Regions from separate parts of the Novosphingobium mississippiense genome, predicted to be linked through region 2. Evidence: riboswitches for the same ligand, from Rfam matches in the RefSeq annotation. Region 2 holds a riboswitch; each other region holds the start of a gene.
What was found. A riboswitch is a leader RNA that binds a small molecule or an ion and turns the genes downstream of it on or off. The one in region 2 is predicted to bind cobalamin.
Positions count from the first base shown of each region.

Region 1: linked by a shared signal. The riboswitch ahead of cobW (cobalamin biosynthesis protein CobW) and the one ahead of WBP06_RS19440 (TonB-dependent receptor) in region 2 are both predicted to bind cobalamin.
Region 3: linked by a shared signal. The riboswitch ahead of WBP06_RS23070 (cobalamin biosynthesis protein CobG) and the one ahead of WBP06_RS19440 (TonB-dependent receptor) in region 2 are both predicted to bind cobalamin.

Region 1 is NZ_CP147003.1:2,107,421-2,109,680, reverse strand. It holds gene WBP06_RS27770 (PepSY-associated TM helix domain-containing protein) at 1-271, opposite strand, end outside; gene WBP06_RS27765 (hypothetical protein) at 268-579, opposite strand; cobalamin riboswitch at 860-1,106, shown strand; gene cobW (cobalamin biosynthesis protein CobW) at 1,307-2,260, shown strand, end outside.
Region 2 is NZ_CP147003.1:195,356-197,615, reverse strand. It holds gene WBP06_RS19445 (TonB-dependent siderophore receptor) at 1-431, opposite strand, end outside; cobalamin riboswitch at 808-1,052, shown strand; gene WBP06_RS19440 (TonB-dependent receptor) at 1,238-2,260, shown strand, end outside.
Region 3 is NZ_CP147003.1:1,019,441-1,021,700, reverse strand. It holds gene WBP06_RS23080 (GGDEF domain-containing protein) at 1-115, opposite strand, end outside; gene WBP06_RS23075 (hypothetical protein) at 127-618, opposite strand; cobalamin riboswitch at 829-1,045, shown strand; gene WBP06_RS23070 (cobalamin biosynthesis protein CobG) at 1,219-2,260, shown strand, end outside.

The sequences.
Region 1 (2,260 bases), 240 kb from region 2:
AGAACAACTGCGTGGTCGCGCTGCGCCCATTGGGCAGAGAAAGATACCAGAAGCTGGCGTCGGGCGCCTTGCGCTCAAGGAAACGGATCGCCCCTTCTGCCGATTTGACCGGATCGGCATCGCCGGTCACCTCCGGCTGCATCCAGCGCGTGATCTCGTCCTGGAAATAGGCCGAAGTGCCCGTCGCGAACATGGCGAACAGCAGCCAGCCGAGCACCAGGCCCGACCAGGTGTGGACCAGCGCCATCGATTGCCGCAGGCTATCCTTCACAGACGGCCTCCCGCATGCAGCGAAAGCCACAGCCAGCCGGCCATCACCGCTCCGGAAACGACCATCCCCAGCCAGAACCGCCCGATCGACCGCACGCCGAAGGCCACCAGAGCCAATGTCGCGAAGATCGCGAAAGACAACAGCGTGCCGGCCACGCTGGCCTCCGCGGCGGAAACGTTCAGGCCCTGCGCAAGGCCGCGTGCGATGCAGGCCGTCGCCAGCGAGGAGACGATATAGTTCGCCGGAATCGCGGCCGTCAGCCGGGCCGCGAGGTTCGCCTTGCCGATGCCGCTTGGCGGGGATGCCATGACTGCTTCGTTCCTCAGATCAATTTACCGGCAGGATTCGGCCGCTGGAGAGGGGAAGTTGTTGTTTTCACGCACACCACGTCCTCTCAAGCTGCTATTGCGAGCCATTCGCATTTTAACCGCTGCTAAGCGCTGACCGGGGCCGAGTCAATCGCGCCGTCCAAAAAGTTGCCCAAGGTGGATCGGCGCCGGAAGAGCAGCGGATCGGCGGCGAGGCTTGCGGGCCGGGGCCGCTGAGGCTAGGAGCCTGCCTGTCCGGCATCGCGGCGAAAGCGGCGGCGGCGGGCAAGATCGCGCCGGTGCCCCGCAAGGGGCTTAATACGGGAACACGGTCAGAGCGGCGCTGCCGCTCGAATCCGGGGCTGTCCCTGCAACTGTAAGCGGCGAGCGCGATGCACATCGCCGGCGGAACAAGGGTTTTCGCCGCAGCCACTGGGCCGGACGCTAAGTCATGCGGGGCCTGGGAAGGCCGTGCATCGTGCCGTGACCCGTGAGCCAGGAGACCTGCCGGCGTCGATGTCGCTCTCGCCCGGGTCCAGGGAATGGCCAAGGCACGGTAACTCTTCCGTCTGAGCGACGTGATGCACGCGGCCGGGGCCGCAACGGCATGCCACGTCGGGCGCCCGCGCGCCTGTCCGTCGTCGCAGCCGAGCGTCGCGTTTGGCTCGTCCGGACGCGGCGAGACGCTCCGCCCGCTTTCGAGTTACCGGCGCGCGGGAGAAGACCGTTGAGCAAAGTTCCCACCACCGTCATCACCGGCTTCCTAGGCGCCGGCAAGACCACGCTGATCCGCCACTTGCTGCAGAACGCCAAGGGCCGCCGCCTGGCGCTCATCATCAACGAGTTCGGCGACGTCGGCGTCGACGGCGAACTGGTGAAGGGCTGCAATGACGAGGCGTGCCCGGAAGACGATATCGTCGAACTGGCCAACGGCTGCATCTGCTGCACCGTCGCCGACGACTTCCTGCCGACCATGCAGAAGCTGCTCGACCGTGAGAACAAGCCCGATCACATCATCATCGAGACCAGCGGCCTCGCCCTGCCCAAACCGCTGGTGAAGGCCTTCCAGTGGCCCGATATCCGCACCCGCGCCACGGTGGACGGCGTGGTCGCGCTGATCGATGCCGATGCCGTGGCCGCCGGCCGCTTCGCCACCGATGAGGCCGCGCTTGCCGCCGCCCGCGCCGCCGATCCGATGCTGGACCATGAAAGCCCGCTGGAAGAACTGTTCGAGGAACAGTTGGGCTGCGCCGACATGGTCGTGCTCAACAAGACCGACCTCGTCGATGCCGATGCCCTCACCCATGTCGAGACGCTGGTGCTGGCCGAAACACGCCCCGGCGTGAAGATCGTGCGTGCCGATCATGGCGCCGTCGATATCGCCGCGCTGCTGGGCATCACCGCAGCGGCTGAGGACGATCTCGATTCCCGCCCCTCGCACATCGACGGGCTGGACGAGGATCATGACCATGACGACTTCGACAGCTTCGTCGTATCCGGCGGCGACGTGGCCGATCTCGACGCCCTGCTCGCGCGCCTCAAGGACCTGATCGCAGCGCACGATGTGCTGCGCGTGAAGGGCATGGTCGCGGTCGGCGGCAAGCCCAGTCGTCTGGTCGTGCAGGCCGTCGGCCCGCGCATCCAGCACTTCTACGATCGCGCCTGGCTCCCGCAGGAAGCG
Region 2 (2,260 bases):
GCGGCGTCGCGCTGCCCTCCGAAACCGCGCCCCCCGTTGAAGCCGTTGACGAGGTACCCGCTCGGCATGTTCTCATCGCCGGCGAAACCACGGATCGCGAAGGAATCCCACAAGCCGCCCAGCGTGTTCTGTCGCACCACCGAGGCGTTGAGATCGAGCGCATCGGTCAGACGCTGGATGCCGTTCTGCTGCAGCGTCTCCGCCGAGATTTCCGCGATCGACTGCGGGATTTCAGAAACCGCGAAGTTCCCGCGATAGGCCTGACGCACGCCGGTGACGGTAATGGCCTCGCTGCGCTCCTCGGCGTATCCCTCCTCATCGAGCAGCGCTTCTTCGGCCAGCGCCTCGCCCGTCAGCGGGTAGGGCGCCAGGGCCAGGGCGAACGGCATGGCGCTGGCCAAAAGCCTGCGGTCCTGCGTGAAACGAAGCATGAAATCCCCACGAAGATATGTGCCAAAGAGCGCGCATCACCCTTGGTCGCGGGGGCTTCTGTCAGGGTGGTGATGATGCGTCAATGATATGTTGCATCATATCATTGTTAAGCACCGCTTTGCGCGGAATAGCAAAATTCCTTCGTTTTCCAGCAACATGACGGAAACCTATGATGCCCTTCCCGCTTCAAACATGATTGAGAATCTGGCTGCGCCTTCAGGAAGCACGCGGCGCCGATGGGCCACTGCGTAAACTCACCGTTCCGCTCGGCGGCGAACCGATGAAACGCCGGGGAAGGAAAATCGGGAATCTTCCTCGTTCGACGAGCGACTTGAATTCTCCTTTTACAGGCCATAATGACGCCTCGTCTCTGAAAAGAGACAAGATCGCGTTGGTGCTTCGAAAGAAGCTTAAAAGGGAACGCGGTGAGAGGGCTGGTCCCTTGAAGCCGAGGCTGTCCCTGCAACTGTAAGCGGTGAGCGCGATGCACATCACGCGGCGGGGCAAGGCCCCCGCACGCAGCCACTGGGCCGGACGCTAACTCCTGCGAGGCCTGGGAAGGCCGTGCATCGAGCGATGACCCGCGAGCCAGGAGACCTGCCAGCGTCCGGTCGCTCTTGCCTTGGTCCAGGGGATGGCCGCGGCACGGTGTACTCCGTCTGAGCGACGAACTTGCGGCCAGGCCGCAACGGCGGGTTTCGCCGGCCGCTCGTTCGCGCCCGGATTCCGCCGCTGCACCCGTGCGGGGGACGCCCCTCTCGCGGGACCTGTCCGTTCGACTGAGCAACGCAACGGGGGTTACATTATGAATACCATCACACTTCTTTCCGGGCTGCTGCGTGCCGGCGCATCGTTCGGCGCACTGGTGGCCGCCGCCACGTCGGCGCAGGCGCAGGACGCCGAAACGGATGCCACCGAGAGCCGCGCCGAAAGCATCGTCGTCACCGCGCGCAAGGCCGGTGTCCTGCAACTCGGCCAGACCGCCGACGCCTCCAGCCGTCTGGGGCTGACGCCCATGCAGACGCCCGCCAGCGTCGACGTCATCACCAAGGAGATGATACGCAGCCTGGGAGATCGAACCGTCGTGGCCGCCGCAGCACGCGCACCGGGCCTCATCAACAACAGTTCGGCCTTCGGCTATTCGCTCAGTTCGCGCGGCTTCACCGGGTACACGTCGGTGATGCAACTCTACGACGGGATGCGCGTCTACACGACGACCACGCAGACCTTCCCTGCCGACCCATGGATGGCCGAACGTATCGAAGTGCTGCGCGGTGCAGCCTCGGTGCTTTATGGCGAGGGCGGCATCGGCGGCGCCATCAACGTCGTGCGCAAGAAACCCAACACCGATCACTTCGAAGGCGAAGTGCGCCTCAGCGGCGGTTCCTTCGATACCTATGCGGCGGCGGGCGGCATCGGTGGACCGATCGGCGACAAGCTCTCCTACCGGGTCGACCTCAGCTACAATCGCTCTGACGGGTGGATGGAGCGCGGCCAGTCGCGCAGCCTAGCGCTTTCGGCCGCCTTGCGCTGGCAAGCGAGCGATGACCTCGTGCTGACGCTGACCCACGATCGTGCCGATCTCGACCCGACGATCTGGTACGGAACTCCGCTCCGTGACGGCAAGCTGGTGCGCGATATCCGCAAGAAGAATTACAACATCGCCGACCGTTCGCTGCGCTTCGACGATGCCTGGACCCAGGCCAAGGCCGAATGGACGCCCGCGGATGGCGTGACGATCACCAATGTCGCCTACTACCTCACAGGCTACAAGCATTGGCGCAATGCGGAAGGGTACGCCTGGTCCGGTGACCAGATCCGCCGATCC
Region 3 (2,260 bases), 820 kb from region 2:
ACAAGACACCCTCGTACATCGTGAAGATGCTGGAGATACCCAGCAGCGTTGATCCGGAACTGGGAGCGATCAGCGGGAGAATGCAGGCCCGTCCCAGGTAAAAGAGGCAGTGCATGGCAGCGAAGCCTACCGCGATGCGGCGCGATCGCAGGAAACGAAGCGGCCGTTTGCCCACAATTCCCAAGCGGTCAGGCCGCTGGCCAATGCAATGGGAAATGCGCTGACATAGTTCCAGACAATGTCCTGCCAGCGCCCGCCAATGAAGCACCAGACCAGTGCCTGAAAAACCCAGATGGCCAGCGCAATCTTGCCGCGCTTTCGGCCTGCCAGGCCGGCTGCGCCCCAGAAAACCAAAAGGTACCCGCCCAGCAAGATCATATTGGCCAAGCTGGCGCCAAGGGGGGCGGCGAACATGGTACGCCCCATCGCCAAGGCGCATCCGCCGGCCAGCATCGCATACCCGGTGGCAAGGATACCGAGTCCACTTTTGCGCAATGGTTGCGCGTGTTGGGGGCCTGCGTACTGGGGCCGCGCGTGTCGTTCCCAAAGCGTCATGACGGCGCTGAGAAGCAACGTGCCTATGGCAAGGAAGTACAGGGTGGGGAGATCAAACCGCATCACAGGCACCGAAGATTGCCCGGCCCTTTACCCGCAATCTCGAAATTTCCTACCTATTAATGATCGCCGTTAATGATCCGCCTGCCTCAGGGCGCCCATCCCGCCAGTTCGGGCAGCGCCGCGCCTGCGCCCCGATCGTCGCCAAAAAACGATTGGCCCGCCTTGGTGATCGCTGTAAGGAGCGCCGATCGGCGGCGGAGCGATCCGCTGTCCGACCATGATCGCGCCGGTGCTCCAAGCGGAGCTTAATCGGGAATGCGGTGCGGGGGCTTGCTCCCAAATCCGCGGCTGTCCCTGCAACTGTAAGCGGATAGCGCGATGCACGGGCCCTTTGCGAAGGGCGGCCACTGGACCCTGTGGTTCGGGAAGGCGTGCATCAAGCTGTGACCCGCGAGCCAGGAGACCTGCCGGCGCACCGGTCGCTCTTGCCTTGATCCAGGGGATGATCACGGCACGGTAATACTTCCGTCTGGGCGGCGAAGCTGTGCGGCTGGGGCTGCACGTGCGCGTGTCGCCGGGTGTTATGCGCCCGCCCGTCGACCCGCGTCGGTCGGCCTTGCCGGCAAGCCCCATCCAAGGTTCCGCCCGGCGCGGGGTGAGATGGCTTTGAGCTCGCAGGTGGAGGGCGTCGTCAGGGGCTGGTGTCCCGACGCATGGCGGCCGATGATGGCTGGCGACGGACTGCTGGTGCGGGTGAAGCCGCATCTTGGCCGAGTGAGCGTCGCGCAGGCGATCGGTCTGTGCGAGGCGGCGCTGACTTATGGCAACGGCCTTCTCGACCTGACGCGGCGCGCCAATTTCCAGCTGCGTGGGGTGGACCACCTGCAGTGGCCAGCCCTGCTCGAACGTCTGCAAGCGCTGGATCTGGTGGATGACGATGCCGAGCGGGAGGGGCGCCGCAATCTTCTGGTCGCGCCGGAATGGCAAACCGACGATGACACCGTCCGGATCGCCAGCGAACTGTATGGCCGGCTGCACGATCTGCCCCGGTTACCCGGCAAGATCGGCTTCGTCATCGATGCCGGTCCGGCTCCGGCGCTGATATGTGAGCCGGGCGATTTTCGCATAGAGCGCGCGTGTAGCGGAAGGCTGATGCTGCGGGCTGATGGCCGGTCGGAGGGCGTGGAACTGACGGATGGCACGGAAGTCGATGCCCTGCTGGCGCTGGCGCGGTGGTTCGTGGACAGCGGTGGCCTGCAGGCGCGGCGGATGGCACGACATTCCGCCGCGCTACCTGATTGGGCCATCGGCGATGTGCGTTCAGCGCAGCCGCTTCGGTCCATGCTGCCGGGCGAACGAACCGGCGGCACGGCTTACGGCCTGCCGTTCGGCCGGGTTGAGGCATCCACGCTGATGAACGTGATGGAGAGGCCCGGTGTCACGGGGCTTCGCCTCACGCCGTGGCGCGTGATCCTGGTCGAAGGCGCAGCCGGCATCGACATTCCCGGCTTGTCGACCGACCCCGCCGAACCGCTCCTGCGCGTCGATGCCTGTCCTGGCAAGCCGGCCTGTTCGCAAGCCAGCGTGGTAACCCGCGAACTGGCGCGCCGGATCGCACCGCTCGTCAGGGGGCGGCTGCATGTGTCCGGCTGTGCCAAAGGGTGCGCCAGTTCGCAGCCGGCCGACGTGATGCTGACGGGGC